Regions from separate parts of the Rhizobium sp. SG570 genome, predicted to be linked through region 3. Evidence: predicted binding sites of a transcription regulator. Region 3 holds the regulator's gene; each other region holds the start of a gene.
The links. Region 3 encodes LexA, which represses DNA repair genes until DNA is damaged. Its sites were predicted from a motif close to TGTTCNNNNTGTGTTCNG; they were not measured.
Positions count from the first base shown of each region.

Region 1: recA (recombinase RecA) is a predicted target of LexA. The motif match lies at 4,227-4,244, and genes of this name have one in related genera.
Region 2: FHT28_RS18620 (PA0069 family radical SAM protein) is a predicted target of LexA. The motif match lies at 6,565-6,582, and genes of this name have one in related genera.

Region 1 is NZ_JAAZQI010000012.1:115,590-126,254, reverse strand. It holds gene FHT28_RS23145 (AraC family transcriptional regulator) at 1-112, opposite strand, end outside; gene alaS (alanine--tRNA ligase) at 250-2,910, opposite strand; gene recA (recombinase RecA) at 3,083-4,168, opposite strand; gene FHT28_RS23130 (carbohydrate kinase family protein) at 4,408-5,352, shown strand; gene FHT28_RS23125 (pseudouridine-5'-phosphate glycosidase) at 5,399-6,325, shown strand; gene trpS (tryptophan--tRNA ligase) at 6,348-7,367, opposite strand; gene FHT28_RS23115 (PAS domain-containing sensor histidine kinase) at 7,605-10,220, opposite strand; gene FHT28_RS23110 (flagellar biosynthetic protein FliO) at 10,511-10,665, shown strand, end outside.
Region 2 is NZ_JAAZQI010000009.1:20,898-31,562, reverse strand. It holds gene FHT28_RS18660 (methyltransferase) at 1-592, opposite strand, end outside; gene FHT28_RS18655 (DUF2007 domain-containing protein) at 601-831, opposite strand; gene FHT28_RS18650 (polyprenyl synthetase family protein) at 940-1,956, shown strand; gene FHT28_RS18645 (tetratricopeptide repeat protein) at 2,080-3,933, shown strand; gene FHT28_RS18640 (4-(cytidine 5'-diphospho)-2-C-methyl-D-erythritol kinase) at 3,942-4,850, shown strand; gene moaB (molybdenum cofactor biosynthesis protein B) at 4,850-5,404, shown strand; gene FHT28_RS18630 (hypothetical protein) at 5,436-5,750, opposite strand; gene FHT28_RS18625 (glycosyl transferase) at 5,927-6,445, opposite strand; gene FHT28_RS18620 (PA0069 family radical SAM protein) at 6,652-7,809, shown strand; gene FHT28_RS18615 (ribonuclease HII) at 7,920-8,579, shown strand; gene FHT28_RS18610 (phosphotransferase) at 8,601-9,365, opposite strand; gene FHT28_RS18605 (F0F1 ATP synthase subunit B) at 9,495-9,986, opposite strand; gene FHT28_RS18600 (F0F1 ATP synthase subunit B) at 9,990-10,583, opposite strand; gene FHT28_RS18595 (F0F1 ATP synthase subunit C) at 10,662-10,665, opposite strand, start outside.
Region 3 is NZ_JAAZQI010000002.1:581,851-592,515, reverse strand. It holds gene eno (phosphopyruvate hydratase) at 1-802, opposite strand, end outside; gene kdsA (3-deoxy-8-phosphooctulonate synthase) at 952-1,791, opposite strand; gene FHT28_RS06700 (VOC family protein) at 1,788-2,675, opposite strand; gene lexA (transcriptional repressor LexA) at 3,100-3,822, shown strand; gene FHT28_RS06690 (ComEC/Rec2 family competence protein) at 3,803-6,262, opposite strand; gene gltA (citrate synthase) at 6,543-7,832, shown strand; gene lpxB (lipid-A-disaccharide synthase) at 7,859-9,040, opposite strand; gene FHT28_RS06675 (LpxI family protein) at 9,037-9,918, opposite strand; gene lpxA (acyl-ACP--UDP-N-acetylglucosamine O-acyltransferase) at 9,921-10,665, opposite strand, start outside.

The DNA of each region.
Region 1 (10,665 bases), on a different contig from region 3:
CGATCTCGGCAAGTTTCTCCATATCGAGCTCTTCATCCAGATGCTCGTGGATATAGGCAGAGACCCGCCGCAGACGGGTCTCGTAAAGCGCCCATGCCGTTTCGCCGTTCATGTCCAACTCCTTGCAAATCGATCGGCCCCAAGGAACCATATCTCGATTTGACAAATCCTGCTGAGTCGGTTGCACAAACGAAAACGGCGGAGGTTAACTGCCTCCGCCGCGTCCGATATTGGAATGAAATCTGGCCCTTAGCCGGCGAGTGCCCCAGCAACCGCTTCGACCGCCTCATTCGCCTTGGCACCATCGGGGCCGCCGGCCTGAGCCATGTCGGGACGTCCGCCGCCGCCCTTGCCGCCGAGGGCAGCAGACGCGATGCGGACGAGATCGACCGCGCTGAAGCGGCCGGTCAAATCCTCGGTGACGGCAACGACGGCGCTGGCCTTGCCATCCTCGGAAACGCCGATCAGCGCAACGACGCCGGAGCCGAGGCTGGCCTTGCCCTCATCCGCCAGCCCCTTGAGATCCTTGGGGTCGACACCGGAAATGGCCTTGCCGAGGAATTTGACGCCACCGACATCGCGCACCGCATCGGCAGAACCGCCCTGGCCGCCGCCCATGGCGAGCTTGCGCTTGGCATCTGCCAATTCACGCTCCAGCTTGCGGCGCTCATCCAGCAAAGATTCGACGCGCGAAACGACATCGCCGGGCTGAACCTTCAGCGCCGAAGCGAGGCTCTTCACGCGTTCGTCCTGCTCGGCAAGATAATCACGCGCGGATTCGCCTGTCACGGCTTCGATACGGCGCACGCCGGCACCGACAGCGCTGTCGCCGAGAATGCGCACGAGCCCGATCTGCCCGGTGGCGGATACGTGCGTTCCGCCGCAAAGCTCGATGGAATAGGGCTTGCCGGCCTTGGCGCCGCGCACACCCTGCCCCATGGATACGACGCGAACTTCATCGCCGTATTTCTCGCCGAACAGCGCCATCGCGCCTTCCGCGATCGCATCGTCGACGCTCATGAGGCGGGTCGTAACGGGCGAATTCTGCAGAACGATCTCGTTGGCCATATCCTCGACGATCTTCAGCTCCTCGGCCGACATCGGCTTCGGATGCGAGACGTCGAAGCGCAGGCGCTCGGGCGCGACCAGCGAGCCCTTCTGGGCAACGTGGGTGCCGAGCACCTCGCGCAGGGCCTCATGCAGCAGATGGGTCGCGGAATGGTTGGCGCGCAGGCGCGAGCGCCGTGCGTGATCGACCGTCAGCACGACGGCATCGCCCACCTTGATCGCGCCTTCCGAAACCTCGGCGCTGTGAACGAAAAGGCCTTCGCCCTTCTTCTGGGTGTCGCCTACAACAAGCTTGCCGCTGTCGCCGGAGATCACACCGGTATCGCCCATCTGGCCGCCGGACTCGCCGTAGAACGGTGTCTGGTTGACGACGATCTGCACCTTGTCGCCGGCCGAAGCACTGTCGATAGCGGCGCCGTCCCGAACGATCGCCTGGATGACACCCTCGGCAGCCTCCGTGTCGTAGCCGAGGAACTCGGTCGCGCCGAACTTTTCCTTGAGCTCGAACCAGATGGTCTCTGTCGCCTTGTCGCCGGAGCCCGCCCAATGCGAACGCGCCTCGGCCTTCTGCCGCTCCATGGCGTCGGTGAAGCTGGAAATATCGACGCCGATGCCGCGGGCGCGCAGCGCGTCCTGAGTCAGGTCCAGCGGGAAGCCATAGGTATCATAGAGCTTGAATGCGGTTTCGCCGTCCAGGCTATCACCCTTGTGCAGGTCCGACGTGGCGTCCGACAGAAGCGACAGGCCGCGTTCCAGCGTCTTGCGGAAGCGGGTTTCCTCAAGCTTCAGCGTCTCGGAGGTCAGCGCTTCGGCGCGCACCAGCTCGGGATAGGCGCGGCCCATCTGCTGGATGAGCGTCGGCAGCAGCTTCCACATCAGCGGCTCCTTGGCGCCAAGCAGCTGGGCATGGCGCATGGCGCGACGCATGATGCGGCGGAGCACGTAGCCACGGCCCTCGTTCGACGGCAGCACGCCGTCGGCGACCAGGAATGCCGAGGAACGCAGATGGTCGGCGATGACACGATGGCTGGCGCGATGTTCGCCCTCAGCCTTCACGCCGGTCGCCTCTTCGGAGGCTTCGATCAGTGCGCGGAAGAGATCGATGTCATAATTGTCATGCTTGCCCTGCAGCACGGCGGCAACGCGCTCGAGACCCATGCCGGTGTCGATCGACGGGCGCGGCAGGTCGACCCGCTCCTGCTTGCTGATCTGCTCGAACTGCATGAAGACGAGATTCCAGATCTCGATGAAGCGATCACCGTCTTCTTCCGGCGAGCCGGGAGGGCCGCCCCAGATATGATCACCGTGGTCGTAGAAGATCTCCGAACAGGGGCCGCAGGGACCGGTATCGCCCATCGCCCAGAAATTGTCGCTGGTGGCGATACGGATGATCTTGTCGTCAGAGAGGCCGGCGATCTTCTTCCACAGATTATAGGCGTCGTCGTCAGTGTGATAGACCGTGACCAGCAGGCGCTTGGCGTCGAGGCCGAATTCCTTGGTGATCAGATTCCAGGCAAGCTCGATGGCGCGCTCCTTGAAATAGTCGCCAAAGGAGAAATTGCCGAGCATTTCGAAGAAGGTATGATGGCGGGCGGTATAGCCGACATTGTCGAGGTCGTTATGCTTGCCGCCGGCGCGCACGCATTTCTGCGCTGTCGACGCCGTCGTATAGGGCCGCTGCTCCAACCCGGTGAAAACGTTCTTGAACTGCACCATGCCGGCATTGGTGAACATCAATGTCGGATCGTTACGCGGCACCAGCGGGCTCGACGGCACGATCTCGTGGCCGTTTTTCTTAAAATAGTCGAGGAAGGTCGACCGGATTTCATTCACACCGCTCATATTGGGCCCTTCAGTACTGCCATCAGCAACTTGCGTCAAAGTCAGTGGCTTTTATCGTTCGCTCCCGGCCCTGTCCAGCCGCACGAACAAAACCGGCCGCACATCTCTTGGACAATGCGGCCGGTTTCGGATTTTGGTCTTATATCAGGCCCGGGATCGCTCCCGGAAACCGCTATTCCGCAGCGGCGTCGCCATCATCGGCATCAGGGCCGCCATTCTGCAGGAAGCGATCGGCGATCAAGCCGGCATTCTGGCGCAGTGACAACTCGATCTCGCGGGCGAGATCCGGATTGTCGCGCAGGAAGAGTTTCGCATTCTCGCGACCCTGGCCGAGGCGCTGGCTGTTATAGGAGAACCAGGCGCCGGACTTTTCGACGATGCCGGCCTTGACGCCGAGATCCACCAGTTCGCCGGTTTTGGAAACACCCTCGCCATACATGATGTCGAATTCCACCTGCTTGAAAGGCGGCGCCATCTTGTTCTTGACGACCTTGACGCGGGTCTGGTTGCCGACAACCTCTTCACGCTCCTTGACGGCGCCGATACGGCGGATGTCGAGGCGGACCGAGGCATAGAACTTCAGTGCGTTGCCGCCGGTCGTCGTTTCCGGCGAGCCGAACATGACACCGATCTTCATGCGGATCTGGTTGATGAAGATCACCATGCAATTGGACTTCGAGATCGAAGCGGTGAGCTTGCGCAGCGCCTGGCTCATCAAACGAGCCTGCAGGCCCGGCAGGCTGTCACCCATCTCGCCTTCGATTTCGGCGCGCGGCGTCAACGCCGCGACGGAGTCGATGACGAGAACGTCGATAGCGCCGGAGCGCACCAGCGTGTCGGTAATTTCAAGCGCCTGTTCGCCGGTGTCGGGCTGCGAGATCAGCAGGTTCTGCAGATCGACGCCGAGCTTGCGGGCATAGACCGGATCGAGCGCGTGTTCGGCGTCGACGAAGGCGCAGATGCCGCCCTTCTTCTGCGCTTCGGCGATCGTCTGCAGCGCCAGCGTCGTCTTACCGGAGCTTTCAGGCCCATAGATTTCGATGATACGCCCCTTCGGCAAACCGCCGATGCCCAGCGCAATATCGAGGCTCAGGGAGCCAGTGGAAACCGTTTCTATTTCGACCACGTTCTCGTTAGAGCCGAGCTTCATGATCGAGCCCTTGCCGAACGACCGCTCAATTTGAGAGAGTGCCGCTTCAAGTGCTTTGCTTTTATCCACCGATTTGTCCTCTACAAGCCGCAAAGAATTCTGAGACATTCGATCCACCTTTAGGTTATTGAAGCCGCTCTAGCAATGTCGCCGCCGATGAGAATTCTGTACTCTATTTGTTCTCCAATCACAAGAGCACAACAAGCAATTGAAAGAAAAAGGTAAAATGAATTCCGTTCTACTTTTGTTTTCTCCTTTCTTCCCAGGCACTTACGGGTCCGCGACGATCGGATCAGGCTTGTTGGCGGCCGGTCCGATTCGCCTTTTCGATTGCTGAGGAAAACCATATGGCGAAGAAGATTCTCGTTCTTGGCGGCGCTCATGTCGACCGCCGCGGTCGCATCTTCGGCGAGACGGCGCCGGGCGCCAGCAATCCGGGAGCATGGTTCGAGGAGCCCGGCGGCGGCGGCTTCAATGCAGCCCGCAATCTCGCCCGCCTAGGCTTCGACGTAAAGCTGATCTCGCCCCGCGGCGGCGACCCCTCCGGAGAGATGGTGGCCGAGGCCGCCAGCCACGCCGGCATCGACGACAAGCCTTTCGTGTTCCTCGACCGCAAGACACCGAGCTACACCGCGATCCTAGAACGCGACGGCAATCTGGTCATCGCGCTTGCGGACATGGAGCTCTACAAACTGTTCGTCCCCAGGCGCCTGGCGATTCGCGCCGTTCGCAATGCATTCGAGGCGACCGACCTCGTTCTTTGCGACGCCAATCTGCCGGCCGAGACGCTGAGTGCCATCACAGCAAGGGCGTCCTTCTGCGGCAAACCCGTCGCCGCCATCGCGATTTCGCCTGCGAAGGTGGTTCGGCTGAAGCCGTGCCTTGCCGGCATCGATCACCTGTTCCTCAACGAAGCCGAGGCCGCGGCGCTGACGGAGAGCCGTCCACAAGACCCGCGCGAATGGGTGAGCGAATTGCGCGCGCTCGGTCTGCGGAGCGGCGTGATCACCCGCGGCAAGCGCGAACTGATCGCGTTCTCGCGCGATGTCGTCATCAGCCTGCAGCCGCCCATCGTCGACAATGTCGCCGATGTCACCGGCGCGGGAGATTCGCTTGCCGCAGGAGTTCTGGCCGCCCTGCTCGCCGGCCACGACCTTGGCGAGGCCGTGCGTCACGGTGCTGCTGCGGCGGCAATCACCGTGCAGTCGCCCTTCGCCACCGCCGAAAATCTCACACCCGAGCTGCTAAAGACGATGTTGGCCCTTGTTCCAGAGGCCGCTATTCTGTCATGAAGCCTGCTCAAATCGCCTCTACCGTTTCAGTCAATTGGACACGACCATGACCAAGCCTATCTCGCCACTGCTTCCGATCTCCTATTCGAAGGAAGTCGCTGCGGCAAAGCTGCGCGGCGCGCCGCTCGTCGCGCTGGAATCGACCATCATCACCCACGGCATGCCCTACCCGGGCAATATCGAGATGGCCCGCAGCGTCGAGGCGATCATCCGGCAGGAAGGCGCAGTGCCGGCAACCATCGCCGTCATCCACGGCGTTTTGCATATCGGCCTTGAGCCGGAAGAGTTGCAGGCGCTCGCCAAGACCGAAGCCGCCATGAAGGTGTCGCGCGCCGATCTCGCCTTCGCGATCGCCGAGCGCCGCACCGGTGCGACCACGGTCGCCGCCACGATGATCGCCGCCGCCCGCGCCGGCATCAAGGTTTTCGCCACCGGCGGCATCGGCGGCGTGCATCGCGGCGCGGAGGAGAGCTTCGATATCTCGGCCGACCTCGAAGAACTTTCCCGTACCGGCGTCATCGTCGTCTGCGCCGGCGCCAAGGCGATCCTCGATATTCCGAAGACGCTGGAAGTGCTGGAAACCCGCGGCGTGCCCGTCGTAACCTATGACAGCGCGGAATTCCCGGCCTTCTGGTCGCGCTCCTCCGGCCTGCCGAGCCCGCTGACTCTGAACAGCCCCGCGGCAATCGCCAACTTCCAGACCACCCGCGAACAGCTCGGCATCGATGGCGGCATGTTGATCGCCAATCCGGTGCCGGAAGCCGACGAAATTCCGCGCGAGGAAATGGAAATCTACATCCAGCGCGCCCTCGACAGCGCCGAACGCGACGAAATCACCGGCAAGGCGGTCACCCCGTACCTGCTCGGCACCATCTTCGACATCACCGACGGTCGCAGCTTGAAGACCAACATCGCGCTTGTCGAAAACAATGCGCGGCTTGCCGCCGAAATCGCCGTCGCCCTGGCGGAATAACAAACGGAACCTCGCAGCCGCCCTAGGTCAATGTGAACAGACCAAGGGCGGCTCGCAATTCAGCGAGGGCCGCCTCCGTCCGCTCCCTTGCCTTCAGCGTGCCCTCCCGCAATATCCCCATTACATAGTCCGGTTCACTGGCAAACCGGGCGCGACGCTCGCGGATCGGCGCAAGCAGCGCCTGTAAAATGCCGTCCAGATGTCTCTTCAGGGTGACGTCGCCCAACCCACCCTGCCGATATCGCGCCTTCAGCTCGTCCACGAATTGCCGATCGTCGCAGAAGGCGTCCAGATAGGTAAAGACGACATTGCCCTCGATCCTTCCAGGATCGCTAACGCGTATGTGGTCGGGATCGGTATACATGCGCCGTACGGCATCGCGAATATGGTCCGGCGAAGCCGAGAGCGGGATGGCGTTGCCCTGTGACTTGCTCATCTTTGCCTTTCCGTCGACGCCCGGCAGGCGGCCGACGGTCGGCACCATGGCCTCTGCCTCGACAAGGATATCGCGGCCGACCTGCCGGTTGAGGCGGCGGACGATCTCGTTGGTCTGTTCTATCAGAGGCGCCTGATCCTCGCCGACGGGCACGACCGTTGCCTTGAAGGCGGTGATATCGGCCGCCTGGGCCACGGGATAGCAGAGGAAGCCGGCGGGTATATCGCGCTCGAAGCCGCGAAGCTGGATTTCCGTCTTGATCGTCGGGTTGCGCTCCAGGCGGCCGACCGTGACGAAATTCATATAGAGCAGCGTCAGTTCCGCCAGCGCAGGCAGCGCGGATTGCACGCAGATCGCCGTCTCTACGGGATCGATGCCGACGGCGAGATAATCGAGGGCGACTTCGAGAACGTTGCGACGGACCTTCTCCGGATCGTGGGCATTGTCGGTCAGCGACTGTGTATCCGCCAGCAGCAAGAACTGCCGATGGCTGCGCTGGAGCGCGACGCGGCTCTTCAGCGATCCGACATAATGGCCGAGATGGAGCGGCCCTGTGGTCCGGTCGCCCGTCAGGATGACGGGGCGGGTATCGATAGAGGAAGACATTTTTTGCTCCGCAAAAGGAGCCGCCGTAGTCGGGAAGGAAAACTGAAATGACGATGCCTACCGGATCACGGCGGCAAAGGTCGATTTCAAGACATGACGACTGCCGCTCCTAGAGGGAGCGCCACCACATACGGAAAATGGGCTTGGCAGGATCGATCATGCGCAGTTGATATCACTCATGCGCCGGCATCGGCAATATCGGCCGAGAAAAAACGTTCCGAATGGAAAATACCCCGCCTATCGGTCCAGCGTTTCCCGCACGACCACCGCGAGCTGCTTCAGCGAGAACGGCTTCGGCAGGAAGCCGAACTGCGCGTCGGCCGGCAGATTGCGGGCGAAGGCATCCTCTGCATAGCCCGAGACGAAGATGAACTTCATATCCGGATATTTCTTGCGCAATTCGCGCAGCAGCGTCGGACCGTCCATCTCAGGCATGACAACATCGGACACGACAACATCCACCTGACCATCGAGTTCGTCCAGGATCTCCATTGCTTCGACGCCGGAGCCCGCCTCGTAGACGGTGTAGCCGCGTGTCTCCAGCATGCGCTTGCCGCCACGGCGTACTGCCTCTTCGTCCTCGACGAGCAACACGACGGCAGACTTGCCGGTAAGATCCGCCGGCTCTTCGCTCTGTCCCATCGCCGCAACGCTCTGATCCATTGCCGTGACGCCGCGGCTTTCCGACGCCTTTTCTTCCGTCACGACCGACGGGTCGACCATATGACGCGGCAGGAAGATGCGGAAGGTCGTTCCCTTGCCGACTTCCGATTCCGGATGGATGTAGCCGCCGGACTGCTTGATGATGCCATAGACCATCGCGAGGCCGAGACCCGTGCCCTTGCCCACTTCCTTCGTTGTGAAGAAGGGCTCGAAAATCTTGTCCATGATTTCCGGCGCAATACCCGTGCCGGTATCGTTGACCTCGACGAGAACCATGTCCTCATGCGGCAGATAGGCGTAATTGAAGGCGCTTACATCCGCCGCCAAAAGATTGCGGGTGCGCAGGGTCAGCGTACCGCCGCCCGGCATGGCGTCGCGCGCATTGACGCAGAGGTTGATAAGCACCTGCTCGAACTGCGACAGGTCGGTTTTGACAGGCCAAAGGTCGCGGCCGTAATCGACATCCAGCTTGACATGCGTGCCTGACAAGAGCCTGTCCACCAGCATGCGCAGGTCGCCGATCACATCGGTCAGGTTGAGGATCGTCGGCCGCATGGTCTGCTTGCGAGAGAAGGCAAGCAGCTGCCGGACCAGCACTGCCGCGCGATTGGCGTTGCGCTTGATTTCCATCAGATCCGCAAAGCTGGCGTCGGAAGGCCGCGCCTGCAGCAGCAGATGGTCGGAAGACAGCAGGATCGCCGTCAGCACGTTGTTGAAATCATGCGCGATGCCGCCGGCAAGCGTTCCCACGGCGTTGAGCTTCTGCGTCTGCGCCATTTGCGTTTCGAGCGCCTTCTGCTCGGTCACTTCGACGGCATAGACGATGGCGGCCTCTTCCGGGGCTTCGTCGGTCTGGTCGATCACGGCGTTGATATAGAAGCGGAAATGCCGCGTGTCGTCCTTCGGATTGCGGGAGTCGATTGGCGGAATGTCGCCCTGTCGGTCCTTGGCGGCCGCCAGCGCCCGGCGCAGCTGAGCCCGGTCGTTGTCGTTGACGACAGTCTCCAGCGCCGCGCCGCGCTCGATATCGTCGCGCGACACGAGATCCGAGAAGAGCTTCAGGAAGGGCGCGTTGGTGCGCAGAATGCGACCCTCGCCATCGACCGAAGCGATTGCCATCGGGGTATTGTTGAAGAAGCGGCTGAAGCGCATCGCCGCCGCCGAAGCCGATTGCTCTGTGCCGCCGCCGTTCTGTCGCGTCAGCACGATCGTCCGGCTTTCGCCGGGGGCGCCATCGCGCATGGACGTGACGCTGTGGACGATCTGCACCGGCAGGCTCTGGCCGTTGGCACGGCGCAGATCGAGATCGAGCGTCACCGTCTTCTTCAGTCCCGGCTCCGCCTGCACGGATTGGATCAGCGCCAGCCCCTCGCCGGCAACGAGATCGCCTATCGTCGTCGAGCCCGGCACGAATTTCGTGAGGTCCAGACCCAGCCATTCGGCAAGCGTCGCATTGAGATAGAAGATCTCGCCCTTGCGTCCGGCCGAGAAGAAGCCGGCCGGCGCGTGGTCGAGATAGTCGATCGCGTTCTGCAGCTCCTTGAAGAAACGTTCCTGATCGTCGCGTTCGGAGGTGATGTCGGTGATCTGCCAGATATGCAGGGCCTTGCCGCGCCCCGGTTCCGGCGGCAGCACGCGCGCTTTCAGACGATACCAATGAGCATCATTGCCGCTTCCATCCCCTGGGCCGAGAGGCTTCATCAGACGGAATTCTTCCGATCCCTCCTTCGCTTCGCGCAGACCGTTTGCGAGGCGATACAGTGCCTCGTTGGATTCGCGGTTGCGCGACAGCAGCGTCTCGAGCGACTGCACCTCCGTCGCCTTGGCGGCGCCCGTCAGGCGTCCATAGGCCGCATTGGCATAGATGATGCGGCCTTTTTCGTCGGTGATCAGCGTGCCGTCGGGCTGGCTGTTGAGGAATGAGCGCGCCAGACTATCGGACTGGGGCTGCGGCATGACCTCGACGAAACCGATGATCGACGACACCAGGAAGAAGATGCCGACCATGGCGAGGATGCCGAGGCCGCCGAGCACGGCCTCATTGTCGAGCTGGCTCTTGAAGACGACAAAGGCGGCCGCGGCCGCGACGAGGACGAGCGCAAGCAGGATGATGCGCAGCGCGGTGCCCGAACGAACCCCACGATCCACCAGCGGCACGCTATACTCGTCGGACGGACGATGCTTCGTCATAGACCCCTCGTCTTCGCCTTCCCCTTGCGACATGTCGTGAACGTTACGGATCGCAGGAGTCGGACCTTTCGAATCCTTCTTTATCAACTTGCGTCACCCGCAAAAAGCTTTGCAGGCTCAGAAAGGCTTGAATTCACAGGCAAGAGCACGGAACATCAGGCAATGCCATCTTGTCTCCGGCACAATCCTGTTCATATGATCACCTCATATGAAGGCCAATGTCACGGCGGCGGCCCTGCGGTTGCTGCGCAAAGGCCGCGCTATCGGGGATAAATACGGAGTATCTCGACATGTTGGACGAAATCGCCGGAGCCTACGGCAGCCGCTTCTTCCTCGCAGTCGGCGGAGTTGGCATCGCTCTTCTCCTGCTGATCGGCATTCTCTGGATTCTGCGCCACCGAGCGCCCTCGCCTTTCGTGCGCGGTGGCAAGAACCGCCAACCGCG
Region 2 (10,665 bases), on a different contig from region 3:
CGATGCCGCCGAAGCGGCGGCCGCAGGCGCCGATGATCTCGCCGATCGATTGCGGCCGGGCAATGAGCGACAGCTGGCCGCCGGGGATCATGATGGCGCCCGCCGTGCGTATCCACCGCTCGAACAGCCCCTCGGTCATGGCATGCGCCTCGGCCTTCAGCGCATCGGGCGTCAGCCGGTCGCTGGCGTCGTTGAAGGGCGGGTTCATGATGACGTGATGGAAACTGTCGTCGATCAGCCCCGCCTCATTGCGGTCCTTGCCGGTCAGCGTCACATCGGCCTCGAGGACCGAGACACGGCCGGCGAAACGGGCATTTTCTGACAGCAACAGGCTCTTGCGGGCGAATTCGGCCATGTCGGGCGAGCGTTCGAACAGCACCACATCAGCCCGATCGAGCCGCGACGCCACCGCCATGCCGGCCGCACCCGCGCCGGCGCCGAGATCGGCCACCCGGATGGGGCGCTCGTCGGCGACGAGAGCTGCCAGCAGCATGGCATCCATACCGGAACGATGTCCCCTGCCCTTCGGCTGGACGACATGAAACGCCCCGCGATGGAAGGCGTCGATGGTTTCCGGGGGGCTATCGGTCATAGCGCACCTCAGGCACGCGCCGGGCGCAACTCGTCGCCGAGGCCGGCGTCGAAGAGGATACGCCGTGCCTGATCGGCGCGCTCCTCATCCACCAGAAAGCGCCGCGGCAGCATGCCGAGCGAGCCTTCGAGAATGCTCATGGCTTGATCCGCGACGAAGCAATGAATCCCGGCATCTTTCATCAGGCTCTCCGCAAAAGAGAGGAGGACCGGATCATTCGTGCGGATGAGTTCGTGCATAAGCCTTGAGTTTCCTGTCAAATTTACGCGACGAGACAATTCGCCTCTTGCCGCCTCTTTCGCCCCTTCTTATGGTGCTTTGCAGAAAATGAACAGGAGTCCGGATCGTTGGGCGTCGTGATACCGCTGGAAGAAAGCAAGAATAAACTGGCATCCATCAAGCCTTTGGTGGATCTGACCAAGGCGGACATGGAACGCGTCAATCAGCTCATCCTGTCGAAAGCCGGTTCCGATGTACAGATGATTCCCGAGGTTGCGGAGCATCTCATCTCGTCTGGCGGCAAGCGCTTGCGGCCGATGCTGACCATCGCCTCGGCGGCGCTCTATCACTACCAGGGCGACAATCACATCAAGCTCGCCACATCCGTCGAGTTCCTGCATACGGCGACATTGCTGCACGACGACGTGGTCGATGAAAGCGACCTGCGCCGCGGCAAGTCCACCGCCCGCATGATCTGGGGCAACCAGGCGAGCGTGCTCGTCGGCGACTTCCTGCTCGGCCAGGCTTTCCGGATGATGGTCGAAGTCGGCTCGCTCGAGGCGCTCGATGTACTCTCCTCGGCTGCCTGCGTCATCGCCGAAGGCGAAGTGCTGCAGCTCTCCGTCTCCAAGAACATGGAAACGACCGAGGACGATTATCTCTCGGTCATCCGCGCCAAGACCGCGGCGCTTTTCGCCGCCGCCGCCGAAGTCGGTCCGATTGTCGCCAATGCCGGCAAGGCTGAGCGCAACGCGCTGAAATCCTACGGCACCAATCTCGGCCTCGCCTTCCAGCTCGTCGACGACGCGCTTGATTACGGCGGCAAGGCCGCTGATCTCGGCAAGAATGTCGGCGACGATTTCCGTGAAGGCAAGATCACGCTTCCGGTGATCCTGGCCTATCGCCGCGGCACCGAAAAGGAACGTGCCTTCTGGCGTGACGCCATCGAAACGGGCAACAACAGCGACGAGAACCTTGAGAAGGCCCTGGGCCTGATCACGAAATATGGCGCACTTGCCGACACAATCGCCCGTGCCATTCATTATGGCACCATCGCCCGCGACGCCCTGGCGCCATTGCCGGAAACGCCCTGGAAATCCGCACTTCTGGAAGTGATCGATTTCTGCATCGAACGCGTTAATTGATAGCGGCGGACCGAATTTCTTGCAGGGCCGCTTCAAAAAAGCCATCCTGTTGTGAATCAGTTGACACGAATGCTTTATGCCGCCGGCGACTTCGCTGGCCATCCCTTGATGAAAGGCTTTCTAATGCGGCAGAGACTTGCCATCCGTTTCCTCTCGGGCGTAGCCTTGGCGGCGATCCTTTCCGTGTCCGCCCTGAATGGCGCGCGTGCTGAGGACAAGCCGGCAGCGCCGGAGATCAACACCCCGGTCGCCTTCGATCCGGAAAATGTCGATACTTTTGCCGGGGCTTTCCTGGCCGCCCGCACAGCCGATGTCGACCACGACTACGACACCGCCATCGCGCTCTACAAAAAGGCGCTGATGATCGAGCCGGGCAATCCGGAAATCCGTCAGCGGTTGATGATTTCGCTGCTGCTCAACGGCAATCTTGAAGAAGGCGTGAAATACGCCAACGAGCTGAAGAGCGATCCCTCCGTCGAGCGCGTCACGACGATCGTGCGCGGCATGGACGCCATCCGCCGCCATGAATACAGGAGCGCTCAGGATATCCTGAAGTATAACGGTCCGAACGATCTCGACCGGATGATGACCAACCTGCTCTCCGCCTGGGCCCGCGCTGGCTCCGGCCGCGGCAAGGAAGCGATCGCGATGATCGACAAGATGAAGGGCCCCGATTGGTTCAACATCTTCAAGAACTATCATGCCGGCGCCATCGCCCTGACGATAGGCGATTTGAAATCGGCACGCTCGCATCTCAACGACGCCGTCCTCGACAAGACGGGTGGCGCAACGGCACCCGACACCTTCATGCGCTCCGTCATGGCACTGGCACGCCTCGAGGCCAAGGCCGGCGACAAGCAGAAGGCTCTCGATGCAATTTCGGTCGGCGACAACCTCGTCAGCAATTACGCGCCGCTCAATGCGCTTCGCGACAGCATCAGCAAGGGTGATACGCCAGAGCAGCAGGTAACTGACGCGACGCAGGGCGCGGCGGCCGTGCTGTTCACCATCGGTGCCGCGCTCAACCGGGACGGCGCCGAAGATGTCGTTTCGCTTTATCTGCAGATCGCCAACTCGCTCGATTCGAAGGCCGCCGATACGCTGGTTCTTCTCGGCGGGCTTGCGGAAAAGCAGGAGCAGACCGATCGCGCCATCGCTTTCTACAGGAAGGTGCCGGACAATTCGCCGATGGCCCGCATCTCCGAGCTGCAACTCGGGCTTGCTCTGGCGCAGGCCGGCAAGGTTGACGATGCCCGCAAGCATCTGAAGGCGCTGATCGATTCCGACCCCAACGACGTCCGCAGCTATCTGGCCTATGGCAGCGTCCTTTCCGATGCCAAGGACTTCCAGGCCATGGCCGATAACTACGACAAGGCCGTGCAGATCATCGGCCCCGTGCCGAAGCGCAGCGACTGGGCCGTGTTCTTCCAGCGCGGCATCGCCTATGAGCGGCTGAAGAAGTGGGCCGATGCCGAGCCGAACTTCAAGAAGGCTCTGGAACTCAACCCGGATCAGCCGCAGGTGCTGAACTATCTCGGCTATTCCTGGGTCGACATGAACATGAACCTCGACCAGGGTCTGGACATGATCCGGAAGGCCGTCGACCTCAAGCCGGATGACGGCTATATCGTCGATTCGCTCGGCTGGGCCTATTTCCGCCTCAACCGCTTCGACGATGCAGTGAACGAGCTGGAGCGCGCCGCACAGCTCAAGGCCGGCGATCCCACCATCAACGATCATCTGGGCGATGCCTATTGGCGCGTAAACCGCAAGCTCGAAGCCGTCTACCAGTGGAATCGGGCGTTGGCCTCGAAGCCGGAAGAAGCCGATATTCCGAAGATCAAGGAGAAGGTCGACAAGGGCTTGCCTGCGCTCGACACCGATCCGAAGACGGTCGACAAGACCAAGCAGCCCGATCCGGCACCGGCGCCCGCTCCCGATTCGAACGCGCCTGCTCCGGTCGATAAGAAGTCCTAAGACTTTTCATGAACGCGATCTTGGCAGCGGGCGATTTCGACCTCACGGAGGAAGCGCCCGCAAAGATCAATCTTGCGCTGCATGTGATGGGCCGCCGCGCCGACGGCTATCATCTGCTCGATATGCTGGTGAGCTTTGCCCGCCACGGCGACCGCCTTGCCTTTCGCACCAGCGAGCATGACGAATTCAGCCTTTCCGGGCGCTTTGCCCCTCTTCTCTCCGCCGATGCAGAAGCGGGAAACAACCTCGTTCTCAAGGCGCGAGATCTGCTGCGGCAGGTTCTTTTCGAGATCGATGCGCCGCCCGTTCACATCCATCTCGAAAAGAACCTGCCGATCGCCTCGGGCATCGGTGGCGGCTCGGCGGATGCGGCCGCGACGCTACGCGGGCTGACGCGGCTATGGGGCGCAGCACTGCCGGAAGAAACGACAAAGGCAATTGCGCTGAAGCTCGGGGCGGATGTGCCGATGTGCCTCGCGAGCCGGCCGTTGGTGGCGCGCGGCATCGGCGAGGCGATCGAACTCCTGCCGGACTTTCCGTCCTTTTCCATGGTTCTCGGCAATCCCCTTGTCGGCGTCTCGACACCGGAGGTATTCCGCCGGCTTTCCCGCAAGGACAATCCGCCGCTCCTGTTCCCGTCGCGGATGCCGCAGGGGCGCGACGAATGGATCGAGACGATCAGAAGCCTGCGCAACGACCTCGAGCCGCCGGCGCGAATGATTTGCGGCGAGATTTCAACGCTCGCCGGTTTGATCGGAAGCCAGCATGCCGTTGTGACTCGCATGTCCGGCTCCGGGGCGACATGCTTCGGCATCTTCGATACCATCGAGCAGGCAGAGGCTGCGGCTGCCTTGCTTCACAGACAGAGGCCGGACTGGTATTTCCAGGCGACCGAGACGATTGCGGGAGAGGCATGATGGCAGGCCCAGGCACCGAAAGATCCTTCATTCCCGTCGGCATCGCCGTGCTGACCGTCTCCGATACGCGCACGCTGGCCGACGACAAGTCTGGCGATACGCTGGTCGCACGCATTGCCGAAGCCGGTCACAGGCTTGTCAGCCGCGCCATCGTTCCCGATGACAAGGAGCGCATTCGCGCCCAGGTGGAAGCCTGGACACTTGATGATGCGGTCGACGTCGTGATCACCACCGGCGGCACCGGCTTTACCGGCCGCGACGTCACGCCCGAGGCGCTGGAACCCTTGTTCGAAAAGCGGATGGACGGTTTTTCCGAGGTCTTCCATCGCATTTCCTACGACAAGATCGGCACGGCGACGATACAGTCGCGGGCAACCGGCGGCGTCGCCAATGCCACTTTCATCTTCGTGCTGCCGGGCTCTCCCGGCGCCTGCAAGGACGCCTGGGACGGCATATTGAAGGCGCAGCTCGACTACCGGCACATGCCTTGCAATTTCGTGGAGATCATGCCCCGCCTCGACGAGCATCTGAAGCGCGGCGGCGGTTCCAAATAGATCCTGCGTGTCCGCAAGGCCTCGCAGCCCGCTATGCCTTTGGCCCCGGCAGGGCAGGAATTGATTCCCAAGTATCACCGCTGAGAATGATGCAGCTCCGTCCGGAGACGTCGCTGATCATCAGCGTCCAGTTGCCGCTTTCGGCAGCGTAGATTTCAACGATGGTGTTGGGATCGAGCTTGCCGGCAGCCGACAGCTTTTCGGAAAGATGGTCGCCAAGGAACGCGATGATATCAACGCGCTTGGCGCAAGCCAGTGTCGCTTGGGAGGCGGCAACGCCGGGATAGAGAATTGCACTTGCAACGAAGGCCGTTGCAATAAGGCGGTAGAGCATCGTGCGTTTCATAACGCACCTCCTTTCGCCGAAATCTCGGCGGAAAAGGAGAGTTCCGCTGACCAGTTCCGCCGCATACCGGCATCTTTGTGGTCGGCCGCCCAACGCGATACGCGAAAGGTGCCGCCACAACAAAATTATGACAGCTATTCCCAGGTTTACAAATGGAATCTGGGACGATGAGAGCTCTATCGCGCCGCCCGCGCGACCCAGGATGGAATGAGTTCGCTTGAAAGCCTGCGGCTTTTCTGACCTTTGGCGAATTCCGCCAGCCGCATGCCGGTTCTGGCGACGGCGATGGCCTGTGGCTTGGAAAGCAGTAATCCCAGCTCCAGGGGCGGTGTGCCGCGGCCGATGCGCTGCAGGAAAGGCCGGCGATAACCGCGCGATGCGGTAAAGCGTGCAGGCACCTTGTTCAACGAAACATATTCGGCGATCTCGTCGATCCAGCCGGCCTGCGGGCGCGCGCCGGGCTCGACCAGCAGCAGCCATTCGCCGCGCGCCGTGCGCAATATGTCTTTTATATCCCACTGCGAATAGAACCGGCAGCCGGCGGCATCCGCCACCCGTGAGGTGCCGTCCCGCGAGCCGTGATCGAGCACGACGACATCGCAAACCAGGCCCTCGATAGCGCCCGCCACCAATGCCGCCAATGTCTGCGCCAGCTCAGGTTCCTGATCCTGACATTCGATGATTACCGTCAACATTGCCCATTTATAGAGCGGCGCACAATTTATTGCCAGCGCATAACCCCTCAAACCCGAAGGTTTAGCGGGAAGGCTTATACACAGCCTCAAAGGTCGCGGCGGAGTGCAATTTCGTATTTTGTTCTTGCATTGTTCTCATTTGTCGGATAGGAATTTAATCACCTTAGACGCGGCGTGCGGCGCCACGAACCGCCCTGGAGCTACCGATGAACGAGCAGTCCCTTGCAGGGCAGGCCGCATTCGCGCCTGCCAATACGCCAGACATTGCCAACGCCTTGATCGCCGACGCCGGCCTCAGGGTCGACGTCGAGCGCCGGCGCGGACGCGGCGCCGGGCTGAACCCGAGCGGCCGGTTCGAAGCTCGGCAGCGCGAGACCTTCGATGACGGCTGGCAGACCCTGGAGGAGCTTCCGCCCTTCAAGACCGAGGTGCAGGTGGAGAAGCCGCGCACCGCGATCACGCGCAACGAATCGCCCGATATTCCCTTCGATCGTTCCGTCAATCCCTATCGCGGCTGCGAGCATGGCTGCATCTACTGCTTCGCGCGGCCGACGCATGCCTATATGGGCCTGTCGCCGGGGCTGGATTTCGAAGCGAAGCTGTTTGCCAAGCCGGATGCGGCGAAGCTTCTGGAGCGGGAACTGGCAAAGCCCGGCTACAAGCCGCGCGTCATCGCCATCGGCACCAACACCGATCCTTATCAGCCGATCGAGAAGGAATGGCGGATCATGCGCCAGATCCTCGAAGTGCTGAACAGGGCGAACCATCCGGTCGCTATCGTCACCAAATCAGCGCTGGTCATGCGCGATATCGATATCCTCAAGGACATGGCCGCCAAGAACCTGGTGCGGGTGGGCCTGTCGGTGACGACGCTCGATCGGAAGCTGGCGCGCACCATGGAACCGCGCGCCGCGACGCCGCCGCGGCGACTGGAGGCGATCCAGGCCCTGAGCGAGGCCGGCATCCGCACCTCGATCATGGTGGCGCCGATCATTCCCGCCCTCAACGACCATGAGATCGAGCGCATCCTCGATGCCGGCAAGGCTGCCGGCGCGCTGGAGGCAAGCTATGTGATCCTGCGGCTGCCTCTGGAAGTGAGCCCGCTGTTTCGCGACTGGCTGCTGCAGCACTATCCGGATCGATACCGCCACGTCATGTCGCTGGTCCGCTCGATGCGCGGCGGCAAGGATTACGATGCCGATTTTGGCAAACGCATGAAGGGTGCCGGACCCTATGCCTGGCAGATCAGCCGTCGCTTCGAAATGGCAACGCGACGGCTCGATCTCACACGCCGCAATATCGCGCTGCGCGACGACCTGTTCGTGCCGCCTGACGGCAGCGGCGTCCAGCTGTCGCTGCTCTGACCTTTCCTCGCGGGTTTTTCCCTGTGCCCGCTGGAAGAGAGCCCCCCAGGTTCGCCGCCCTGATCCACCGGGGGCTTGCAGGAGATCGGGTGGTGTGCGAGCTTTGCCGCATGCCACGCAGCACATCACCCGATTCTCCCATGCTTTTCGACGAAGCGCCAATCATCCCGACCTTCGAGCTGGAACTGATCGCCCGCCGCGCCGGACACTGGCCGGTCGCCGGTGCCGACGAGGCAGGCCGTGGGCCCCTCGCAGGGCCTGTCGTCGCAGCGGCAGTCATTCTCGATCCCGAACGCATTCCGCAGGGGCTGAACGATTCCAAGCAGCTCACCGCCGCCAGACGCGAAGCGCTGTTTGTCGAAATCCTCGCGACGGCAACCGTTTCCATTGCCTCATCGAGTGCAGCCCGTATCGACACGACGGATATCCGCAAGGCAAGCCTCGACGCGATGCGCCGTGCCATTTGCAGCCTGGCGGTGCCGGCAAGCTATGTGTTGACCGACGGCCTCGATGTGCCCGCGGGCCTTGCATGCCCTGGCAAGGCTGTGGTCAAGGGCGATGCGCGCTCTTTCTCGATCGCAGCCGCCTCGATCGTCGCGAAGGTGACGCGCGACCGGATGATGGCGCGAGCAGGCGACGACTTTCCCGCCTATGGCTTCGCGGCCCATGCCGGCTATGGCACTGCCCAGCATCGCGCCGGCATCGAGCTGCATGGCCCGTGCTCCCTGCACCGCATGAGCTTTCGGCCCCTGAAGAAGGAAGCCGTCTGAAGATCATATCGCTGCTATCTGTTACTCGGTCATTCCTGCCGTAATTTCCGCCGACCATCTCGTCATATAGGCAATGTCCAGGCGGTAGCCCTGATCATGTCCCTCCTTGAGGTCCCGCCGGTATTTTTCGACGCCGCGCGCCGCCTCCTGCTCCATGAAGCTCAGCAGCGCCTCCAGCCGCTCGACGATGGCATCGGGCAGAGAGCGGCGTTCTGCAGCCGACATTCCATAGGCATCGGCAAAGATGCGGGCGCGCCGGATCTGGTTGTCCAGCCCATCCAGGCTTCCCACCCCGATGCCTGAGGACAGCGGCGCCCAGCGATAGACGGCATAGGCCAGATCCCAGCACCGAGGGGCGGGATGAGCCGTCTCGAAGTCGATGATGCCAGTCACCTCGCCGTTTTTCAGCACGACATTATAGGGTGCGAAATCCCCATGACAGATGACTTCGCGCGGCGTTCGGGCCGGCAATTGCCATATGCATTCCGTTGCAAGGTCGCGCAGAAACAGCGCTGAACAATCGTGATAATGACGAAGCAGAGACGCCGCCGACCGCAAGGCCAGTTCGGAGCGCATTTCGACGTTGTCGTCGAGATCGCCGGTGGTGCCGGGCAGATAGGTCACTTTCTCCCAGACCGCATCAAATCCAGCCGGCAGCGGAGCTGCGGCAAAACCATGTCGCCGCAAGGCGGCGAGCAAAGCATGAACGCTTGATGTCCATGGGCGAACCGGCCGCAGGATGTGATCGCCCTGACGAAACGGTTCCTCGCCGTCCAATATCTGCATCGACCCTCCCTGCGCGCCCAAATGATCTAGATGCGGAAAGGGCCCTTAGTCAAACACCGAGAAGACGGGAGGCCGAAACAAAAAAAGCCCCGCCGAAGCAGGGCTCTTTTGAATTTCGATCTCTCGGGCTTAGTTCAGCCGGGTCTTCACTTCGTTGACTGCGTCGTTGAAGAGGCCCGATTGAACGCTTCCACCGGTCTTCTGCGCAAGCACAGATTCCGCAGCCGCAATCGCGAGGTCAACGGCAGCGGAACGAACCGCCTTCATCGCATCGGCTTCCGCCTGCTTGATCTTCTGCTCGGACAGCGCCGTGCGGTTGGCGACGAATTCCTCCGTCTTCTTGCGGGCTTCCGACGTCAGCATTTGGGCTTCACGCTCGGCAGCCGCGACGATGTTCGCCGCATCTGCTTCAGCTTCCTTGCGCTTGCGCTGGTATTCGGCCAGCAGATGCTGAGCCTCTTCGCGCAGGCGCTTTGCTTCTGCCAGTTCGTTGCGGATCTGATCGGCACGGTCGTCCAGCGACTTCGCCATCATGCCCGGAACCTTCAGATAGACGATCAGGCCGAGGAAGATGAGAAGCGCGACAAAAGCGAAGAAAGTTTCATCAAGAGCAAACGTCATGGATCAACCCTCCCGCTTGGCGGATGCTGCGGCAACAGCCGAAGCGACATCAGCCTTGCCGGCGACGTTGCCGACCAGCTGCTCGACGACGGCAGCAGCCGTCTCTTCCGCGATCGCTCCGACATCGCCGAAAGCCTTTTGCTTGATCTCGCCGATGCGAGCCTCAGCGGCCTTGAGCTTTTCGGAAAGGCTTGCCTCGATCGCCTTGCGATCTTCCTCGGCCTTTGCCTTGGCGGTATCGCGGGCGGTGGCGCCGATCGAATTTGCCTTGGCGCGCGCAGCTGCCAATTCGCTTTCGTAGGTCGCGACGGCAGCGTCGGCTTCAGCCTTCAGGCGCGAGGCTTCCTCGATATCCTGGGCGATACGGTCATGCCGGCTCTCCAGGATCTTGCCAACGCGCGGAATGACGATCTTCTGCATGGCCACGTAGAAGATAACGAAGGTGATCACCAGCCAAAGCAGCTGTGAGGCGTAGGTCGTATGGTCGAACGGCGGGAATACGCCGGCGTGATGGCCCTGCTCGGGCGCACCCGTTTCCGTGTGCACCTCGCCGGCGGCCGGCGGTGCTTCGTCAGCGTATGCCGGGGTCACAAACATGCTCACCTCCAGGTGGTCTGCAAATACAAAGAATCACGGCTCGCTGCCCGCGAACCGTGATCTATGACGCCGCTGATATCAG
Region 3 (10,665 bases):
CCATGGCGCCGGATTCCAGCGTGCGGCCTTCGCCTTCGAGCACGTACTTGCCGTCCTTGAAGAACTCGGTCGAAGCGCAATCAAGGCCAAGAGCGATTTCTTCGCCCGGCTTGTAGCCGGCTTTTTCGATCGACTTCATGATGAAGTCGAGAGCGGCAGGGGCGCTGGAGAGGCCAGGCGCAAAGCCACCTTCGTCACCGACGTTCGTGTTGTGGCCCTGGGAAGCCAGTTCCTTCTTGAGGACGTGGAATACTTCCGAGCCCATGCGCACGGCATCGCGGAAAGTGTCTGCGCCGAGCGGCAGGATCATGAATTCCTGGAAATCGATCGGATTGTCGGCATGGGCGCCGCCGTTGATGATGTTCATCATCGGAACCGGGAGCAGGCGAGCGTGAGCGCCGCCGACATAGCGATAGAGCGGCAGGTTTGCACTCTGGGCAGCGGCCTTGGCGGCGGCGAGCGATACGCCGAGGATGGCATTGGCGCCGATGCGGGACTTGTTCGGCGTGCCGTCAAGCTCGATCATGATGTCGTCGATCTGGATCTGATTTTCAGCGTCCATGCCGCCGATCGCGTCGAATATCTCGGTATTGACGGCTTCGACAGCCTTCTCCACGCCCTTGCCATGATAGCGCTTGCCGCCGTCGCGAAGCTCGACGGCTTCATGCGCGCCAGTCGACGCACCCGACGGAACCGCCGCGCGGCCCATGCTGCCATCTTCGAGGTAGACATCGACTTCGACAGTCGGATTGCCACGGCTGTCGAGAATCTCGCGGGCGATAATGTCGGTGATTGCGGTCATGATAGCTTCCTGCTCGCTGGTTTATAAATCGATTGAAATGGTCTTAATCGAAGACGCGGAAATTACAATGCCGCTCCGCACCCCGATTTCGCACTCCTTCAGGCCCCGTAACGCAAATACATGTCAGCCTGTTGAATGCCTGATATTTCTCAAGCCTTGGCGATGGCGTCGAAGGCAAGCAGCTTCTCAAGAAGCCGCGGCATATCCTTCAGATAGACCATGTTCGGGCCGTCCGACGGCGCATTGTCCGGATCTTCATGCGTCTCGACGAAAACGCCGGCGACGCCAACGGCGACGGCGGCGCGCGCCAGCGTCTCGACGAATCGGCGATCGCCGCCCGTCGAACCGCCCTGCCCGCCGGGCTGCTGCACGGAATGGGTCGCATCGAAAATCACCGGCGCGCCCATCGCCGCCATGATCGGCAGCGAGCGCATGTCGGAGACCAGCGTATTGTAGCCGAAGGAGGCGCCGCGCTCGCACAGAAGAATGTTCGGGTTACCGCTGTCGTTCAGCTTGGCAAGCACGTTCTTCATGTCCCAGGGAGCCAGAAACTGTCCCTTCTTGACGTTGACGACGCGGCCGGTCTTGGCGGCGGCAACCAGCAGGTCTGTCTGGCGCGACAGGAAGGCCGGGATCTGCAGGATATCGACCGTCTTGGCGACGACAGCACACTGCTCTTCCGTGTGAATGTCGGTCAAGACCGGAAAACCGTATTCCTTTTTCAGATCGGCAAAGACTTCCATGGATTTTTCAAGGCCGATGCCGCGCTTGCCGGAGAGCGAAGTCCGGTTCGCCTTGTCATAGGAGGATTTGTAGACAAGGCCGATGCCAAGCTTGCCGCAGAGTTCCTTCAGGACGCCAGCAACCATAAAAGCATGCTCGCGGCTTTCCATCTGACACGGACCAGCAATAAGCGACAGCTTGGCGGTGTTGGAAAACAGAACCTTGGAGGCTCCCTCGCCGACGATCACTTCAGAATTCGTGCTCATGCTATCTCCTCGAAGGCGAACAGGGCGCCCGGTCCGGGGGCCAGCCTTGTCAATATACGATTGTTCTTACGCGTGTAGGTGACGCCGTTAGCAGCGAAATGCGACGATGTCACGGAAAGATCGCGTGTTTTGAAAAGGATTGCGCGCGCCTGCAAGCCGGGATCGTCCGAGTGAACAGGCAAATCGTAAAACGCTTCCATGCCTGCCGGCGTCAGGAGCTCGATATCGGCATTGGCCGCCCTGATCGTCAGACCGAAAGAATGTTCCGATATCCAGGGTTCACCGACGATCGCTTCGAAGAAAGTGCGGAACGCGGCCGGGGTGGGTGTCGATATCGCCACCCGCGCAATGCCGGTGACGCCGTTTTCATGGCGCTCCAGCACGCTGCGATCGGCGGGCAGCGGATTGATGCGCTGGCAGCAGAAGGCCAGAAAATCCGGCGCACGCAGATCGGCGGCGAAAGCGAGACGAAAACCGGCGACGGTCTCGGTTCCATCCGGCATTTTCATGGGACGCGAGAAATCCAGCATGCGTCCCGCCGAGATGGCGCTTACCCGAAAGCGCTCGTCATCGGCGACAGCATCCTCCGAGCCGAACACCACGGCTGAAAAGCCGTCTTCACCGAGCCGGAAGCGATAGGCCTGATCGCGCGCAACGAAGACATTCCCCGCGCCGACGCTCTCCTCACATTGCTCAGGGGATGCCACTGCCAGCGGTTCAAGATAGGTCTTGTCCGCAAAGAAGACACAGGCATTCTCGGTGCCGAACGGATGCCGGGCGTCGGGCGCGACGGTGAAACCGAGCTTGCCGAGCCGCTCGCGCGCCAAAGCGAGATTGACGGTCGGCAATACGAGATGATCCAGCGGATGCGGCGACAAAGTCATGATGTCTCCTATTTTCCTGCGCCCGCAGGTTTGCGCCCATCCATCCTCCAATTCAAGATGAAAGCAAGACGATAGAGGCGCAAGACGACCGCATGTCCTGTCGAAGACGCTAGATCATGCGGCTGATTCTTTGATCGGTACCGGAATCGCATGTCGTGAAAATGGCTTTCATCCATGCGTCAGCTACTCAAGGTAGGCTGCATGCGCCCAATGAAGGGCTAAACAGCATTTCCTTATGTTTTCCGATATGTTAGCGCGGATATAACCATATGAGACTTTTATCGGGTCCACCCAGTGATGTCGAATATTTAACTGTCCGTGCAAAGCTTTACCGAAATTTAAGTACTTGCGGAACACATATGGAACATATAGTGTCCGTTCTGGATTTGTTTCACGCTTTTCTCGATTCTGGGGTTCCAAGACGATGTTGACGCGCAAGCAGCAGGAACTGCTTCTCTTCATTCACGAACGGATGAAGGAGTCCGGCGTGCCACCATCTTTCGACGAGATGAAGGACGCGCTGGATCTTGCATCCAAATCCGGTATTCACCGTCTGATCACGGCTTTGGAGGAACGAGGGTTCATCCGCCGGCTACCGAACAGGGCCAGAGCGCTTGAGGTCATCAAGCTGCCGGATGCCTATAATCCAAGCCTGCAGCCGCGCCGCGGCTTTTCGCCGAGCGTCATCGAAGGCAGCCTCGGCAAACCTCAGCCAGTTGCGCCGCCTGCTCCGCCAAAAGTTGCGAACGACGACCAGAACAGTTCTGTTTCGGTACCGGTCATGGGCCGCATCGCCGCTGGCGTTCCGATCTCGGCCATCCAGAATAATACCCACGACATAACCGTCCCTGCCGACATGCTCGGCTCGGGCGAGCACTATGCGCTGGAAGTAAGAGGCGATTCGATGATCGATGCCGGCATTTTTGACGGCGATACGGTCATCATTCGCAATGCAACGACTGCCAATCCGGGCGATATCGTCGTCGCGCTCGTCGACGACGAGGAAGCGACGTTGAAGCGCTTCCGCCGCAAGGGGGCCTCCATCGCGCTCGAGGCAGCCAATCCCGCTTATGAAACCCGCATCTTCGGGCCGGATCGCGTCAAGGTGCAAGGCAAGCTCGTTGGCCTCATTCGCCGTTATCACTGACCGGTGATGCTCGGACGATCGGCGCGCCGAATGTGCCTGTGCGCCAATTGTATGTTCTGTGCCGAGCCCATGGGCGCTGTGGATTTTCGAACGCAGTTACCACATTTGGCTTGTCGGTGCTGAGGTCCATCTCAATGGACCCTGTCTGCCGCAATGTGGCGCCTGTGAAAAGCATGGCGCCGGAGCGGCAGCGATCCAGGCGCAGTCGTACGGGAGTGACGACGATATTGGCCGTATCGCAGGCCGGCGACAGGTAAGCTGCGTCCTCGATGGTGACCAGCATCGCGCCATTTTCAAGCATCGCGACGCACCATGCGCCCTTTTGGCAAGCAAAACTGCCCTGCATGGCCTGGTCGAGTGCTTCATCCATTGCCTTGCGAACTGCGCCCTGCTCTTCGACGCTCAATCGCCGGCGATGATCCGTCTTGCTTATCTGGGGAAGGCGGCTGTCAACAGGAAGGATAGTCGGAGGTTGATGCTCGCTCGCAACCAGCGCTCTCTGCCACTGTTCGAAAATGAAAGCCTGCGGTCTTTCGCGATTTGTTGCCAGTATGTCGTCCTGTCGCAAGGCAACCAGAACACCATCCTCGGAAATCATGAGATCCGGTTTGGGCACGCCAGAGCCGAATGCTGCCACGCCGAGGGAAGAAAGCAGCAACAGCAGGCCAACATGGCGCACGCTCGTTCGCAACATCGTCATGAGCAGAAAGCCTGCGATGAATGTCGGCATAAGCCAGGCGGGCTGGCGGCCGAAGGTAATATCGCCGCCCCATCCCGCCACCGTTTTGGCGATAGCGATGACCAACTCCAGTCCCTCGCCGGTGATTTGCCAAAAGGGCCCGTCGAGACCAAATGGCATAAGCAACATGGCCGCCATGCCAAACGGCATGACGACGACGGAGACGATCGGCATCGCAGCGAGATTGGCTGCAAGGCCGTATGTCGCCAACCGGTGAAAATGCTCGATCGAGAAGATCGCCGTCGACGCGCCGCCAATGAAGGAGGTCGACAATATGCCGCCGAAGAAGCGCGTAACGAACAGCAGCGGGCTCAGGAGCCTGGAGCGCGAAAGAATATTTTCCCGATGCTGGCGCCGTTTCCAAAGCGTGTAGCCGGATACCAGCGCCAGCGTCGCGGCGTAGGACATCTGAAAGCTCGGTCCGAGCACCTGCGACGGCGACAGGCTGAGAATGACGATTGCCGAGAGCGCGACGTTGCGCAGACTGATCGACGGCCGGTCGAAGAGCACGGCAACCAGCATGATCGCCATCATGATGAAGGCGCGTTCGGCCGACACGCCAAAGCCGGAAATGAGATAGTAAGCCGTCAGGGTTACCAGCGCGCCGAAGGCGGCTATCTTCTTGGTCGGCCACGCCTGCGCCATGCCGGGAAACAGGCTGAACAGATAGCGCAGGCCGATATAGAAGATGCCGGCCGAAAGCGCCATGTTGAGGCCGGAAATGGCAATGATATGCGTGAGCCCGGCCATTCGCAGCGCTTCGGTCGTTTCGTCCGAAAGCGCGCGTCTCTCATCGGTGACAAGCGAGGCCGCGAAAGCGCCGGTGTCGCCGGGCAAGGTCCTTCTAATCCTGTCGCCTATGCTGTTGCGCAGGCCGGCAAGCCAGATATCCGCCTTGTCCGACACCGAATCCGCAGCGACATCACTGGCCGGTGACAGTAGGGTCGGCTTTCCAAAGGCAAAGCCGTTTGCACCGATGCCGTTGAAATAGGAACTGAACGCGAAATCGTTGAGATCAGGCAGAGCAGGTCCGGCCGGAGGCGTCAGTCGCGCCTTGCCCTGGATGCGGTCGCCGAGGTTGAACGGTTCTGCCTGTTTGCGCACGAAAATGGTGACGCGCTCCGGCGGTCTGCGAATGGCCGGCTTTTCTGTCTTGTCAACTTTGACGACGTATCGCCAACCTCCGTTATCGTAGGACTCTCGCCTTTCGATCCGACCTGTGACGGTCGTGGTCACAGCCGAGTCAAGCATGACGGTCGATGCCCGCCAGCTTTCCCATTGCGCCAGAGCCATGCCCAGACAAACCAGCATGCCGGCGAAGAGGACATGCCGAAGCACGCGGCCCGCTTCGCGCCTGAAAAGAAAGCTGCCAGCCAGGACCAGGAGCGCAGCAAGGACCGTCTGCGGCGGCGGATCGATATCGGCCTTGAACCAGAAGATCGCGCCGAGGCCCATATAGATCGGCGCAAACAGGATGGCACGACCATGCGCGGCCTCCTCTTCGATCAGGCGCCAAACAAAGGATCTGATGCGACTGACAGCCAGGTAGAAACGCGCGACCGGCGGCGCCTGATCCTGCGTCCGCTCCCGCTGCTCCGCTTTGGCACGAGAAACAAAGGGCGTGGCGGCATGGTGAGGCTCTGCAGGCCCAGGAAGATTCCTGCCATCCTCCTGCTGCTCCGGTGCCTCTAAATTAGGCATTCACTGCCTGCCCCACGCAAAACTACAGCTATGACGCGATTTTTGCCGTCACCATTCGGTGAATTCAACCAAAATCGGCACACCCACTGCCAAATTGCGCCATTTACCGGAACGGGGGGATCAAATGCCCTACTGCATTGCCCAAAAGTTGATACCGCAATGCACAATTCGGCATTAGGATAACTTGGCATTAGGCTCTGGATCATATAGCTAGTCGGTAGTCGCTTAACCTTTTGGCGCTTTTTATGGCGTCAATCCCGCCAAATCTTGGAGGATCAGCATGACGGAACAAAGCGCGAAACTAACTTGGGGTGAGAAGACGGTAGACCTGCCGGTCAAAACCGGGACCATCGGCCCGAGTGTCATTGATATTGGTGCCCTTTATAAGAACACCTCCACTTTCACTTACGATCCTGGCTTCACCTCGACCGCGTCGTGCGAGTCCAGCATCACCTATATTGATGGCGACGAAGGCGTTCTGCTGCATCGCGGCTATCCGATCGAACAGCTGGCCGAACACGGCGATTTCCTCGAAGTATGCTACCTGCTACTCTACGGCGAACTGCCGACAGCCGCACAGAAGAAGGACTTCGACTATCGCGTCGTGCACCACACCATGGTGCATGAGCAGATGTCGCGCTTTTTCACCGGCTTCCGCCGCGACGCGCATCCGATGGCAGTCATGTGCGGCTGCGTCGGCGCTCTGTCAGCCTTCTACCACGACTCGACCGACATCACCGATCCGCATCAGCGCATGGTCGCGAGCCTGCGCATGATCGCCAAGATGCCGACGCTTGCCGCCATGGCCTACAAGTACCATATCGGCCAGCCCTTCGTTTATCCGAAGAACGATCTGGATTACGCATCGAACTTCCTGCGCATGTGCTTTGCCGTTCCCTGCGAAGAGTATGTCGTCAATCCGGTGCTGGCACGCGCCATGGACCGTATCTTCATCCTGCATGCCGACCACGAGCAGAACGCTTCGACCTCGACGGTTCGCCTCGCAGGCTCCTCGGGCGCAAACCCGTTTGCCTGTATCGCTGCAGGCATCGCCTGCCTCTGGGGCCCTGCTCATGGCGGCGCCAACGAAGCCGCGCTGAACATGCTGACGGAAATCGGCTCTGTCGACCACATTCCGGAATACATCGCCCGCGCCAAGGACAAGAACGATCCGTTCCGCCTGATGGGCTTCGGCCACCGCGTTTACAAGAACTACGATCCGCGCGCCAAGATCATGCAGAAGACGGCGCATGAGGTTCTCGGCGAACTCGGCATCAAGGACGATCCGCTGCTCGACATCGCGATCGAGCTGGAACGCATCGCGCTGACCGATGAATACTTCATCGAGAAGAAGCTTTACCCGAACGTCGACTTCTACTCCGGCATCACGCTGAAGGCCCTCGGCTTCCCCACCACCATGTTCACCGTACTGTTCGCGCTTGCCCGTACCGTCGGCTGGATCGCTCAGTGGAACGAGATGATCGAGGATCCGCATCAGCGCATCGGCCGTCCGCGCCAGCTCTATACCGGCGAACCGCCGCGCGAATACGTTCCGGTCTCCAAGCGCTAAGCTCCGGACTTGAAACAAAAAACCGGTCAGAAATGACCGGTTTTTTTATTGGACAAGACCTCCAGGAGGATGGCGGCGGCCTTGTCACCAGGCGGCTCCTCCGTCTGCATGCGCTGCCAGACGACATCATAGCCTGCGAGCATTGCCGATAGCTCAGGCGTGTCGTTCGACAGGCGCTCCATATAGCGGGCCAGCAGGCCGGGCCGCAAAATGTCGTTGATGAGTTCAGGCACGACAGCGTAATCGGCAATCAGGTTCGGCAAGGCCGCCGTCCATACCTTGATGCGCGCCATCACAAATCTGGCCAGCCATTCCGTCTTGTAAGTCGAGACCACCGGAACGCCGGCAAGCCCCAACTCCAGGATCACCGTGCCAGACGCTGCCATGGCGACATCCGCCTGCGCAAAGGCCTTCCACTTCGCATCCTGACCAACGAGGATATCCGGCTTGATGCTCCAATTTTCGAGAAGCGACCGCACTAGGGCCTCCTGCCTCGGCACCGTCGGCAGCAGATACCGGACGCCATCGTTTCGCCGGCTAAGTTCATCGGTAGCCCGCTCAAAAACCGGCAGGAGTTGGCGGATTTCCGAAGCGCGCGACCCCGGGAGAAGAAGGACCGTCATTGGGGCGTCGGCAGCACTCGTGCCGCGCACCGCGCGTTGTCGGCGCGTCTTCAGCAGATCGACGTCCACCGTCAGGCGATGGCCGACATAGGTTGTCGCCGGCCCGCCCAAGCGCTGCATGGCTTCTGGCTCGAACGGCAGCACGGCCAGCACATGATCGACATAGGCGAGCATTTCCCGCGCACGGTACTCCTTCCACGCCCAGACGCTGGGGCAGACATAGTTGACGACCGGAAGGCCGGGCAATGCCTTGCGCACCCTTCTCGCCACGCGGTGGGTGAAATCCGGGCTATCAATGATCAGAAGCACATCGGGCTCGGCCGCTATGATGGCTTCGGCCGTCTGCCGGATGCGGGCAAGCAGTTTCGGCAGTCTCTTGATCACCTGGATGAAGCCCATGATCGACAATTCGGAATAGTCGAAAAGCGAGCGCAGGCCTTGCGCCTCCAGCGCCTCGCCACCGACGCCGATCAACTCCACGCGACCGCCATGGCGCCGCTTCAACGCCGCGACGAGATCGCCGCCCAGCAGATCGCCGGAAACCTCTCCCGCAACGACAGCGAGCTTCAAGGGAGCGCCGCTCACATGAAGCCCTCTGCGCTCAGACCACGATCAATACCGCAGACGAAGATGCCGGCTTCATCGGCCGCGGCAATCACCGCCTCACGGTCGAGAACCAGCGCCCTGCCCGCTTCCACCGCAACGCCGGCAAGGCCGGCCTTCTTGGCGTTCAGCACGGTCGAGACACCAATCGAGGGCAGATCGGCGCGCACATCCTGCTGCGGCTTGCAGAGCTTGACCAACACGCCGCGACGGCGTGTCGATATACGGCCCTCGGCGCGCAAGCCGGCAACACGCTCGATCATCTTGTCCGTGCCCTCGGCGCCCTCAAGCGCCACGACACGGCCACCGACGCTGACGGCGCCCTGGCCGACATCCAAAAGCCCAAGCGCGTCGGCTGCCTTCGCACCTTGGGCGATATCGCGCAAATCCTCTTGCGAGGGTGCGTGCCGCCCGAGCGGCCCGGTGGTCGCCAGCAGGTCGGGCGCAATCTCGTGCGCACCGACGACGCGGACGCCACCGGCCTCGATCAAGCGGATGACCATCTGCAGCACGGCATTATCGCCGCCGGAAAGAAGCGTGCGGATAGTCGAGGGTAATTCTTTGATCACGCGCCACGTCGGATGCACCTCCCGCCAAGGCGGACGGCGCGCGACGCCGCCGGACATGACGACCCGGTCAACGCCATAGCGACGGAACGTGATTTCAAGGCCGGCGAAATTGCCGACACCGAGATTGGCGTGATCAAAAGCGGACCAATCCCTATCCGCCTCGTTCGTCAACGCAATGATGACAGGATTTTCGCCGGCCTGGCGGGCAGCTTCAGCAACGTAAGCCGGCAGAAAACCACTGCCCGCGATGATCGCCAACCTACCCTTGCCGTCTTGGCCGGCGGAGACCACCGTCAACTCTTGCCGCGATTGGGCGACGACAGTGCGCGATCGCTATCGGCTGCGATGAAATCGAGGATCTCAATCACTTCCTTGCAATCGGCATATTCGTCACGGATCGCCGCGGCATTGTCGCGGATCGAACCTTCGCCTTCGAAGATACCCTTGTAGGCGCGTCGAACCCTGTGAATGACCGCGCGGTCTATGCCTGCGCGCGTCATGCCGACAATGTTGAGGCCGGACAGCACGCCTGGATTTCCGTTCAGCATGCCGTAGGGAATGACATCGTAGCTTGCAGCCGAAAGTCCTCCGATGAAAGCCTGCCGACCGATGCGGGTGAACTGGTGCACGGCGCAGCCACCGCCCAGAATGGCGCGATCTTCGATGGTCACATGCCCCGCCAGCATGACATTGTTGGACATGATGACATTGTTGCCGACGCGGCAATCATGCGCGACATGGGAATTGGCGAGGAACAGATTGTTGTTGCCGACAATCGTCTTGCCGCCGTAGTCGGCCGTGCCGGTATTGATCGTCACGCCTTCACGTATCGTGCAGTTCTCACCAACATCCAGCGTCGTCTCTTCGCCGCCGTGATGAACGCTCTGCGGGTCGCCACCGACAATGGCCATCGGAAATATCTTCGTTCCCTTGCCGATCGTCGTGCGACCGGTGACGATGGCATGCGTCAGCAGATGGACATTATCATGCAGCACGACCTTGGGGCCGACGTGGCAGAAAGGCCCGATCTCGACGTTC